Regions from separate parts of the Microbacterium sp. H6 genome, predicted to be linked through region 2. Evidence: predicted binding sites of a transcription regulator. Region 2 holds the regulator's gene; the other holds the start of a gene.
The links. Region 2 encodes LexA, which represses DNA repair genes until DNA is damaged. Its sites were predicted from a motif close to TCGAACANNTGTTCGA; they were not measured.
Positions count from the first base shown of each region.

Region 1: recA (recombinase RecA) is a predicted target of LexA. The motif match lies at 3,850-3,865, and genes of this name have one in related genera.

Region 1 is NZ_QOAY01000112.1:32,542-38,522, forward strand. Features, by position in the region: gene miaA (tRNA (adenosine(37)-N6)-dimethylallyltransferase MiaA) at 1-129, opposite strand, end outside; gene miaB (tRNA (N6-isopentenyl adenosine(37)-C2)-methylthiotransferase MiaB) at 126-1,673, opposite strand; gene DSP71_RS23340 (regulatory protein RecX) at 1,723-2,172, opposite strand; gene recA (recombinase RecA) at 2,604-3,653, opposite strand; gene DSP71_RS07695 (DUF3046 domain-containing protein) at 3,920-4,144, opposite strand; gene DSP71_RS07700 (helix-turn-helix domain-containing protein) at 4,163-4,471, opposite strand; gene DSP71_RS07705 (CinA family protein) at 4,613-5,098, opposite strand; gene pgsA (CDP-diacylglycerol--glycerol-3-phosphate 3-phosphatidyltransferase) at 5,095-5,670, opposite strand; gene DSP71_RS07715 (DNA translocase FtsK) at 5,670-5,981, opposite strand, start outside.
Region 2 is NZ_QOAY01000236.1:566-6,546, reverse strand. Features, by position in the region: gene DSP71_RS15110 (SseB family protein) at 1-404, opposite strand, end outside; gene priA (bifunctional 1-(5-phosphoribosyl)-5-((5-phosphoribosylamino)methylideneamino)imidazole-4-carboxamide isomerase/phosphoribosylanthranilate isomerase PriA) at 388-1,134, opposite strand; gene hisH (imidazole glycerol phosphate synthase subunit HisH) at 1,238-1,873, opposite strand; gene hisB (imidazoleglycerol-phosphate dehydratase HisB) at 1,870-2,487, opposite strand; gene DSP71_RS15090 (histidinol-phosphate transaminase) at 2,484-3,569, opposite strand; gene DSP71_RS15085 (LysM peptidoglycan-binding domain-containing protein) at 3,652-4,020, opposite strand; gene lexA (transcriptional repressor LexA) at 4,311-4,997, shown strand; partial or broken gene DSP71_RS15075 (TolB family protein) at 5,125-5,981, shown strand, end outside.

The sequences.
Region 1 (5,981 bases), on a different contig from region 2:
CATGGCATCGGCGTTCACGATCTCAGCCGGGTTCCCTCGGGCTCGCAGCGCCTCGGCCAGCTCTATCGCGAGGTCGCTCTTCCCGGTACCGGTCGCCCCGACGATCGCCCAGAGGCGAGGTTCGGTCACACCCCGACGCGCAGTGTCGGAAGCCCGAGTGACACAGCCTTCTTCTCGCCGCTGCCGCTCGGAGCGGGTACGGCGCACGACTCCGACTGCGAACGGTCCCAGGCGTCTCCGCCTCGAGTGCGACGGATCTTGAGAGGCGCTCCCGTCGGGTCGTCTGCGAGCAGGTGGAACGGAGCTCCATGGGTCACCGTCACGGTGACGACGTCTCCTGGACGAGGAAGGTCCGACCCCGGTGTCACCTCGAAGTGCACGAGTCTGTTGTCCTCCGCGCGACCGGTGAGCCGGTGGGTCTCGGTGTCCTTCTTGCCCTCACCCGTGGAGACGAGAACCTCGATCTGCCGACCCACCTGCTTCTGGTTCTCTTCCAGCGAGATGCGCTCCTGAAGGGCGATCAGGCGGTTGTAGCGCGCCTGGACTATGTCCTTCGGAACCTGGTCCTCCATGGTCGCCGCAGGCGTGCCTTCGCGGATCGAGTACTGGAAGGTGAAGGCGCTGGAGAAACGAGCCTGCTCGACGACACGCATGGTGTCTTCGAAGTCCTCCTCGGTCTCCCCCGGGAACCCGACGATGATGTCGGTCGTGATGGCGGCGTTCGGGATGCGCGCGCGGACGCGGTCGAGGATCCCGAGGAAGCGCTCACTGCGGTAGGAACGTCGCATCGCTTTGAGGATGCGATCGCTCCCCGACTGCAACGGCATGTGAAGCTGCGGCATGACGTTCGGAGTCTCCGCCATGGCATCGATCACGTCATCCGTGAAGGCTGCGGGGTGCGGGCTGGTGAATCGGACGCGCTCGAGGCCTTCGATCTCACCGGCCGCGCGCAGGAGCTTGCCGAACGCCTGTCGATCGCCGAATTCGACGCCGTAGGAATTCACGTTCTGCCCGAGAAGCGTGACCTCGATCGCACCGTCTTCGACCAGAAGCCGGATCTCGTTCAGGATGTCGCCGGGACGACGGTCCTTCTCCTTGCCGCGCAGGCTGGGCACGATGCAGAACGTGCAGGTGTTGTTGCACCCGACCGAGATCGACACCCAGCCGCTGTGCGCCGAGTCTCGCTTCGTAGGCAAGGTTGAGGGGAACACTTCGAGCGACTCGAGGATCTCGAGTTCGGCATCCCCGTTGTGGCGGGCGCGCTCGAGCAGCCCCGGAAGGGAACCCATGTTGTGGGTGCCGAAGACGACATCGACCCACGGCGCCTTGTCGAGCACAGCCTGCTTGTCCATCTGTGCGAGGCAGCCGCCGACGGCGATCTGCATCCCGTCTTTGCGGCGCTTGACCGACGCGAGATGGCCGAGTGTGCCGTAGAGCTTGCCTGCGGCGTTGTCGCGGACCGCGCAGGTGTTGATGATCACCACATCGGCTTCCGCACCGTCGACTGCCCTGACGTAACCTGCGCTCTCCAACGAGCCCGAGAGGCGCTCCGAGTCGTGCACGTTCATCTGGCACCCGAAGGTGCGTACTTCATACGATCGCTGTCGTCCGTCGACGTCGACGGCTGCCGACGACGCGCCGATGATCGTCGGTTCGCTGCGCGGGATAGTCATGATCACCCCATTGTACGAGCCGTTTCCGTGCGGAAGCGGCGCTCACTGCTCAGTCGGAATCGACGAACCGCACCCCTGAGGTCGCTCCGCCGAACGAAGCCTCGCGCAGCGCGACCTTCGCCGCCTTCATGGCGACCGCTCCGTTGTAGCCACGACGAGAAAGCTGTCCCACCAGACGACGGAGCGCCGCGTCGGGGTCGAGTCGAGTCATCGACCGCGCCTTGGTGCGGGCGAACTCCAGCGCGCGTTCGTCGTCGTCGTCCGGAAGCTCTTCGAGCGCGCTATCGATGACCTCACGCGGAATCCCCCGCTGAGCGAGCGCGCGAGACAGAGCGACTCTCCCCTGCCCCTTTCGATCCACTCCCGACCTCACGAGGACGCCGGCCAGGGCCGCATCATCGAGGTAACCACGACGGCAGAAGTCCTCGATCACATCGCTGATCGCACTGCCATCGAGGCCCGCACCACGCAGCACCTGCCGGGCTTCAGAGATCGACAACGACCGGGCTCGCAGCTTTCGCAGGAGCGACTCCTCGGCCGCGACCCGGATCTCATCGTGTGACGCCTCTTGCTGGGTCGCGCCGTCTCCTTCCGTCGCGTCGAGCGCGCGGAGCCTGGGAGCCGACCGCGAGGGATGAGAGCTCCTGGCGCCGGAGGGATCCCTGCGCCCGCGCGCCGGATGGCGCTCACTCGGGGTTCCCGTGTGAGCTGCATCGTCGGCTGTGTCGATGGAAGCAGGGTCGCCTGGAGGAGAGTCCCAGGTCGTACGCCAGACCGCATCCCCGTCGCCTCGCGATGATGGCAGTGTCGCTGATTCGCCGTACTTCGTGACCGGCGTGGAAGGCGTCGCTCCTGGTTTCTTCGCTGTTCCGCCGAAGAGGGGGATGATGGGGGCGATCCGGTCAGGATCGCCCCCACGCGAGTCGTTCATCAGGCCGGACGACGCTCTGCGAGCTCATCGGCAGCGGCCGGGGCAGCGGACGGCCCGCCGATACCGAGCTTCTGCTTGATCTGCGTCTCGATAGCCAGAGCGATGTCGGGGTTGTTGAGCAGGAACGTGCGTGCGTTCTCCTTGCCCTGACCCAGCTGATCACCGTCATAGGTGTACCAGGAACCCGACTTCTTCACGATGGCGTGTTCGACGCCGAAGTCGATCAGGCTGCCTTCGCGGGAGATGCCGACGCCGTAGAGGATGTCGAACTCCGCCTGCTTGAACGGCGGCGCCATCTTGTTCTTCACGACCTTGACCCTGGTGCGGTTTCCGACGGCATCGGTTCCGTCCTTCAGCGTCTCGATACGACGGATGTCCATGCGGACCGAGGCGTAGAACTTCAGCGCCTTACCGCCGGCGGTGGTCTCGGGGGAACCGAAGAAGACGCCGATCTTCTCACGCAGCTGGTTGATGAAGATCATGGTGGTGTTGGTCTGGTTCAGACCACCGGTGAGCTTACGAAGGGCCTGCGACATGAGTCGCGCCTGCAGACCCACGTGCGAGTCGCCCATCTCGCCCTCGATCTCGGCACGAGGCACGAGCGCCGCGACGGAGTCGATGACGATGAGGTCGATGGCTCCGGAGCGCACCAGCATGTCGGCGATCTCGAGCGCCTGCTCACCGGTGTCGGGCTGCGACACCAGGAGAGCATCGATGTCGACGCCCAGCTTCGCGGCATAGTCGGGGTCGAGCGCGTGCTCGGCATCGATGAACGCCGCGATTCCCCCGGCCCGCTGAGCGTTGGCGATCGCGTGCAGCGTGAGAGTCGTCTTACCCGAGGACTCCGGTCCGTAGATCTCTACGATTCGGCCACGCGGCAGTCCTCCCACGCCGAGGGCGACGTCGAGGGCGATGGAGCCGGTCGGGATGACGGCCACAGGGGCACGCTCATCGCTGCCCAGCCGCATGACCGAGCCCTTTCCGAACTGGCGGTCGATCTGAGCGAGGGCGGTCTCGAGGGACTTCTCGCGGTCGGCGGGTGATGGCATAATGTGCTCCTTCTGCGCGCGTGATGCCGCCTGTAGGCTGTCGCGGCTCTTCCGGTTGGGAGAAACTCTCCGACAAGGCGTAATGGCTCTTCGGCTTGTTTCCACCGTAGGAGGGACCACCGACATCGGTGCGACGATCTCACATACAGTGCAGAACAAACGCTCTGGACCACTTGTGCAGAAGACTACGCCCGCTTCGAACGGATCTTCGACGACACGCCGCAAATGGGTGTCGTGTTCCGTAGAGGGCGGACGAGGAACGTCGGTCAGCGCCGCCGCGGCTCCTGCCGTCCGACTCCGTGGCGCCTGTCCTCGGGAACGTCCATCTCCGCGCACAGCGCCAGCCAGATGTCTCGCGGCGGCGTGCCGTCGGCGAGAGCTTCGAGAGCGGTACGCCCACCTACGGCACTCAGGCCGAGGTCGTTGACCAGAGAGGAAGCCCTCAGCCCGAACTCGGTCTCGACGGCGCGAAGGAACTCGCTACGACGCATCACCACCCCATTCGGGGGTCAGTGCAGCGAGAGCTGAGGCTCGACCGACGCCACGAGGTCGTCGGGAACGACGTCAGGGAAGACCTGAATGCCCTCGAGCACCGAAATGCGGTCACCGACTTCGCGCATGATCGTCGAGATGGGGACGTCGAGAGCGTCTGCGACCGAGGCGAGGATCTCGCTCGAAGCCTCTTTCTGACCGCGCTCCACCTCGCTGAGGTAGCCGAGTGCGACCGATGCCTTGCTGGCGACCTGCCGGAGCGTACGCCCCTTCTGCAGGCGGAAGTCCCTCAGCACATCGCCGATTTCCTGTCGTACAAGAATCATCGGAACCTCCTCCCCATGTGTTCGCTCGAGGTCTCCCCCGATGAGACAGCCAGTCTAGTACCCCTGGCGTGCACAGAATCTACTCCTGCACTCTGTGGTTTACGTGTGAGCACATCAGAGACAACCAGCCGCAGGGCTCTGCTATTCCGAGAGCAGGGCGAGCATCTCCTGGAGTGCCGCGTCCACCGTCTGCGCCCGGATCGATTCCCGGTCGCCGACGAAGAGAAAGGCCCTGGTCCGCGATGCCGCGGGGGTGACGACGCCGATGTGCACCGTGCCGACGGGCTGCCCGTCCGGAGACACCGGTCCGGCGATCCCGGTCGTGGACACCCCCACATCGGCAGCCTCGCCGTCGACGCCGACGACGCGTCTGACGCCGTCTGCCATCTCCAGTGCGACCTGCGGATGCACCGGCCCGTATCTCGACAGCAGGCCCTCATCCACGCCCAGCACGGACGACTTGACCGGCGTGGCATATGCCACGACGCCTCCGAGCAGCACGGCTGACGCTCCGGGAACCGCGACGAGATCGGCGCACAGGGCGCCCCCGGTCAGGGATTCGGCCACGCCGAGCTTCCATCCTCGTCGGCCCAGCGCAGCGAGGACCTCGGCTGCCGCCTGACTCATGACTTCCGGCGCGACCCGCGTACCTGCGCCACGACGTAGTCGATGCCGCTCGCCACCGTGAGGACCAGGACGATGAGCATGATGATGAACGTGATCAATGTCCAGGCGTCGAGACCGATGACGTAGTGCAGCGGGAGGAGTGCCCACCCGAGCGCCACCCCTTGGAACGCGGTCTTGATCTTGCCCATCCAGGCCGCGGCCACGACGTGTTCGCTGGCCACCATGAGCCGATGGATCGTGATGCCCCATTCGCGCACGAGGATGATCGCGACGATCCACCAGTTGACCTCGCCCAGAATCGCGAGCCCGATGAAGCCGGCACCGGTGAGCATCTTGTCGGCGATCGGATCCCAGAGCTTGCCGAAATCACTGACGATGTCGTACTTGCGGGCGAGGTACCCGTCGACCCAGTCCGTCGAGATCCCGACGATGAAGATGACTCCGGCCGCCCAGCGGAGACCCGGGTCCGAGAACCCATAGGTGCCACCCAGCAGGAGCAGGACGAAGAAGACGACGGCCAGCGGGATGCGCGCGACCGTGATGGCGTTGGGGAGCTGCCGTGGGATAGCCATCAGTCGCGTCCCGTCAAGCCCCAGGCATCTTCGTCGCCCTCAGCTTCCACCTCGGGAAGACCCTCGTACTGAGCCGCGATCGGGTCATGCGTCTGCGGGAGCGGCGGGACGGGCGGAACCGCAGGCGCAGCCGATGCCGATGTCGGTGCCGGAACGTCGTCTCCGCGCAACTTGGCCATCACCTGCGGGAGCTGCTCGGCGGTCGCCAGCACGTCTCGCGCCTTCGACCCCTCGGAGGGGCCGACGATCTCGCGCGACTCGAGCAGATCCATGAGACGACCTGCCTTCGCGAACCCGACGCGGAGCTTGCG
Region 2 (5,981 bases):
GCCTCGACGGGGATCGGTCGCGCCGTCGGGTCCCACGCCTGCATCGCCTGGACCGACGAGAACACCGGCTGCACGCGCCGACCATCCGGAGCCGCGACCGTGACGATGGAGAGCTCCTGCGTCTTGTCAACGGTGAGGCCGTTGGGGGCGATCCCCTCCTCCCCCTTCTCCGCGATGAGGGGCACCAGCACACGGGCGGCACGGAAAGCGTCGACGACCTCGGACTGGCTGCCCTGGCCGGCGCGGAAGCGCAGCAGCGCCGCCAGCAGCGCGGGGTCGGCGGAACCGTCGTCCGCGGCGTGCGGATTCGACTCGAAGCTGCGCCCCTCCCACGGGACGCCTGCTGAATCGCCGTGGTTGTGCGGCTCGGGGCCGCACGCGTGCGCGTCAGTCTCCTGCGACATCCAGTGCCTCAGCCAGCGTGAAGGCGCCGGCGTAGAGTGCCTTGCCGACGATCGCGCCCTCGACGCCCAACGGCACGAGGTCGCGGAGCGCGGCGATGTCGTCCAGGCTCGAGATGCCGCCTGACGCGACCACCGGCTTCGGGGTGCGAGAGGTGACCTCACGGAGAAGGTCGAGGTTCGGACCGCGGAGGGTTCCGTCCTTCGTGACGTCGGTGACCACGTAGCGGCTGCAGCCGGCGTCTTCGAGGCGGTCGAGCACCTCCCAGAGGTCCCCGCCCTCCTTGGTCCATCCGCGGGCGGCGAGCGTCGTTCCGCGCACATCGAGACCGACGGCGATCGCCTCGCCGTAACGGCCGATCACGTCGGCAGCCCACTCCGGATTCTCCAGCGCCGCCGTGCCCAGGTTGATCCGCGTCGCGCCGCTCTCCAGAGCCGCCTCCAGCGTCGCGTCGTCGCGGATACCACCCGAAAGCTCGATGTTCACGCCCTTGAACTGCTTGATGACCTTGCGCAGGATCGGCGCGTTGCTGCCCCGACCGAAGGCCGCGTCGAGGTCGACCAGGTGGATCCAGGAGGCGCCCTGCGACACCCACTCCCCTGCGGCGTCCAACGGGTCGCCATAGCTGGTCTCGGTTCCGGCCTCGCCCTGAGTCAGTCGGACGGCCTTGCCCCCGGCGACATCGACCGCGGGAAGGAGCGTGAGCGAGGGGGACTGCGCGAAGTCGTTCATGGGGTCCTTGGATCGGGAAGCTCTTCGGCCCGGTGCGGGCACGAGAACCGAGGGTAGTCCGCCGGGCGGCGGGGAACAAAACGGGTGACGCCGGCGGGCGTCGTCAGAGACTCTCGACCCAGTTGCGCAGCAGCTGGATACCTGCTTCGCCGGACTTCTCCGGGTGGAACTGCGTCGCCGACAGCGGGCCGTTCTCCACGGCGGCGAGGAAGGGATCGCCGTAGGTCGTCCAGGTCAGGACGGGTTCCGGGAACGGCGGAATGACATCGAGCTGCCAGGACTGGGCGGCGTAGGAGTGCACGAAGTAGAAGCGCTCCTGCTCGATGCCGCGGAAGAGCACGCTGTCGGAACCGGGCGCGACGGTGTTCCAGCCCATGTGCGGAAGCACCGGCGCGTTGAGCTCGGTGACGGCTCCGGGCCACTCTCCGAGCCCTGCGGTATCACGCCCACGCTCGACGCCGTGCTCGAACAGCACCTGCATCCCGACGCAGATGCCGAGGACGGGACGGCCACCGGCCAGACGGCGGTCGATGATCTCGTCGCCTCCGTGCGCACGCAGGGCATCGCGAACCGCCTGGAACGCGCCGACGCCGGGAACGACCAGGCCGTCCGCCTCGAGGGCGGTGGTACGGTCGCGCGTCAGCACGGCGTCGGCACCGGCAGCCACGAGAGCCTTGACGGCCGAGTGGACGTTGCCCGACTCGTAGTCGAACACCGCGACGCGAGGAGCCGACGTCACAGCGCGCCCTTGGTGGACGGAATGCCGTCGACGAGCGGATCCAGCGCCTTCGCCTGACGGAACGCACGCGCGAACGCCTTGTACTCCGCTTCCGCGATGTGGTGCGGGTCGCGGCCGCCGAGCACACGCACGTGCACCGTGAGAGCGGCATTGAACGTGATGGCTTCGAAGGAGTGGCGGACGAGCGACCCTGTGAAGTGTCCGCCGATCAGGTGGTGCTCGAACCCCTCGGGCTCCCCCGTGTGCACGAGGTACGGGCGGCCCGAGATGTCGACCACGGCCTGCGCGAGCGCCTCGTCGAGGGGGACGAGGGCGTCTCCGTACCGGGAGATGCCGGACTTGTCGCCGAGGGCTTCGAGGATCGCCTGTCCGAGCACGATTGAGACGTCTTCCACGGTGTGGTGTGCGTCGATGTGGGTGTCACCCGAGGCGCGCACGGTGAGGTCGGTCAGCGAGTGCTTCGCGAACGCCGTGAGCATGTGGTCGAAGAAGGGCACCGAGGTGTCGATGTGGCTGACGCCGGTCCCGTCGAGGTTCAGCTCGAGCTCGACGGTGGACTCCGACGTGCGGCGCACACGGCTCGCGGTGCGCGGGGTCGGTGCGGAAGTGCTCATGAAGCCGATCCTATCGAGGCAAGAGCATCAAGGAACGCGGTGGTCTCGGCCTCGGTGCCCGCGCTCACCCTCAGGTGTCCTGGGATGCCGACATCGCGTACCAGCACCCCCTGGTCGTACAGCTGCTGCCAGGTGGCCTTCGGGTCGGAGACTCCACCGAACAGCACGAAGTTCGACCAGGATTCGTGCGGCTGGTAACCCAGCGCCTCGAGAGTCGCCGTGATGCGGTCGCGCTGCTCGACGATCTCCTCGACCATGCCGAGCATGACGTCGGCATTGCGCAGCGCCGCGATGGCCGCCGCCTGGGTGAGTGCGCTCAGGTGGTACGGCAGACGCACCAACCGCAGCGCGTCGATGAACGCCGGGTCGGCCGCGAGATACCCGACACGGGCTCCGGCGAACGCGAAGGCCTTGCTCATCGTGCGCGAGACGGCCAGACGCGGCCGCCCCTCGAGCAGCGTCAGTGCGGAGACCGCGTCATGCGGCGCGAACTCCTGGTAGGCCTCGTCGACGATCACTATGCCCCTGGCAGCCTCATACACCGCTTCGATGACGTCGAGTCCGAGCGGCGTGCCGGTGGGGTTGTTGGGAGAGCAGAGGATGACCACGTCCGGCTCGGCGGCCCGCACCTGCTCGGCCGCCTCCTCCGGAGTGATGGTGTAGTCGGGCTGACGCGTACCGGCGATCCACCGCGCACCGGTGCCCTGCGCGATGAGCGGGTACATCGAATAGGTCGGCGCGAACCCGAAAGCCGTGCGACCAGGGCCTCCGAAGGCCTGCAGGATGTGCTGGAGCACCTCATTGGACCCGTTGCCCGCCCAGATCTGCTCGGGGACGAGACCGTGGCCCAGGTACTCCGCGAAAGACTCGCGAAGCGTGGTGAACTCACGATCCGGGTAGCGGTTGACATCACGGATCGCGACGGCGATGTCATCGAGGATGTCGCTCGCCACCGCATCGGGGATCGGATGCGTGTTCTCATTCACGTTGAGCGCGATGGGAAGCGGCGCCTGTGGAGCACCGTATGGCTTCAATCCGCGGAGATCGTCACGTAGCGGGAGATCGTTGAGGGAGAGGGTCACCCTTCCCATGCTATGCGGCGCTTGAGGTTGATGACGCAAAGTCGCCCGCCCCAGGAACTCCTCGTCTGAGCCCTCCGCCGGATCAGCGCGCGTACTGAGCCGGGATCGCCAGAGTCTGCCCGATCTGCAGCTCCCCGCCGCGCAACAGGTTCATCCGGCTGATGTCGCCGATCACATCGCGCGGGTCGGCGTCGGGCGCGACGCCGGTGGCGATGGACCAGAGCGTGTCACCGGGCATGACGGTGACGGTCTCGACGCCGACGGATGCGGTGTCGGCACCCGACGCGACCGCGCTGCCGCCGCTGAGCGCCGCGAACGCGATGCCGGCGGCGAGGGGCACCGACGCCAGGGCGAGCAGTACAGCGCGACCGCGCGTCGTCAGCCGGAGTCTCGTCGAAGGACGGGGCGATGCCGGGATGACTGCTGCGGTGCTGAAGCCGATGCTGCTCATGTGGTGCTCCTTAGCCTGTCCCGGAGCGGTGAGGCTGCCGGGGAAGTTGGCGTAGCGTTCGCATTCACGACTCGGCCGGGAGCCGGGAATGCGAAGCTACGTACCGAAGATATCTTCGAGTTCGAACATCTGTCAAGTATTCTTCGAAACCACACCGGGGAAAGAGGCCGACACGCTCGAACAGATCTTCCAGATCGGCCCGATTCTCGGATACGGTTTCGATAAGGACACCCCACCACGGGCCTCCGACATTCGAAGAGGGACGTCGGATCACGCACTGAAGGAGCACCATGAGCGAGAACTCTGCCGCCGAGTCGGAGGCACCGCGCACGCGCCGCCGGAAGAGCCTCAGCCCGAAGCAGATGGCGATCCTCGAGGTCATCCAGAACTCGATCGCGAACCACGGCTATCCGCCGAGCATGCGCGAGATCGGAGACGCCGTCGGTCTCAAGTCCCTCTCCAGCGTCACCCATCAGCTCGGACAGCTCGAGCTGAGTGGCTACCTGCGCCGCGACCCGGGGAAGACCAGGGCGATGGAGGTGCTCATCGATCTGCCGGGCGCCAGCACCGAGAACCCGGCCGACGTCGCGACTCCCGTAGGCGACGCCGCGCTCGTCCCCCTGGTGGGACGGATCGCCGCCGGCGTGCCGATCACCGCGGATCAGCAGGTCGAGGAGATCTTCCCGCTCCCCCGCCAGTTGGTGGGCAAGGGCGACCTGTTCATGCTCAAGGTCTCCGGCGAGTCGATGATCGACGCCGCCATCTGCGACGGCGACTGGGTCGTGGTCCGCTCCCAGAACAGCGCGGAGAACGGCGAGATCGTCGCGGCGATGCTCGATGGCGAGGCGACGGTCAAGGTGCTGCGCCGCCGGGACGGCCACACCTGGCTCCTCCCCCGCAACTCGGCATTCGAACCCATCCTCGGCGACGAGTCCGTCGTCCTCGGCAAGGTCGTGGCGGTGCTCCGCGCCGTCTGACCCTCGATCCGGTCAGCGCGGATCGGGCCTGGTCGTGTCGGTGACCGTCTTCCCTTCGCGCGCTTCCACAGTGGTCGGGCCCACGGCGTGGCCGCACACGCGGTGCGACGCCGCATAGGCTCGAGACATGTCGTCGTCCCCTTACGGTTCCTGGTCATCCCCGTTCTCCGCCGCCTCGGTCGCCGCGTCTTCACCGCGCATCGACGGCGCCCGTTTCGTCGGCTCGGAGATCTGGTGGGGCGAGTCGGTGCCGGCCCAGAAGGGCCGCGTGACGGTGCGGAGCTCCTCCGGAGCCGAGATCCTCCCCTCCCCCTGGAGCGCACGCTCACGTGTGCACGAGTACGGCGGGGGTGCGTGGACGGCGGACGAGCACGGCACGCTCTACTTCGTCGACGCGAACGACCAGCGGGTTCATCGTCTGAGCGTGGGAGGCGAGCCCGTTGCTCTCACCCCTCCCGGGCCCTCCCACGGCGGCCTGCGTGTGCAGTCCGGTCGACTGCTGGCCGTGCGCGAAGACCTCTCCCGCACGCCGCATCTCCGAGCGATCGTCGAGATCCCGCTCGACGGCTCCGCAGCCGAGGATGCGTCCGCGATCACGGTGATCGTGCAGGGCGATGGCTTCTTCGCCCACCCCGCGCTCTCCCCCGACGGCACCCGCGCCGCGTGGGTCGCGTGGGACAGGGGCCGCATGCCGTGGGAGGACGCGCACGTGCAGGTCGCCGAGGTCGGTGAGGACACTCCGCGCACGATCCCCTCACGGGCGGCGCTGCAGCCGGAGTGGCTGAGCGACTCGGAGCTGCTCTTCGCCGATGATCCGGGTGGGCGCTGGGCCCTGCAGCGCATCTCCCTGGACGGTGTGGTCCCGGTCGGCACCGCACGGCAGGTCTCACCCTCGGACGCCGACACGGGCTATGGACTCTGGGTCCTCGGCAACCGCTGGTATCAGCTGCTCGACGACGGCCGCGTCGTCGCCGTCCGGACGAA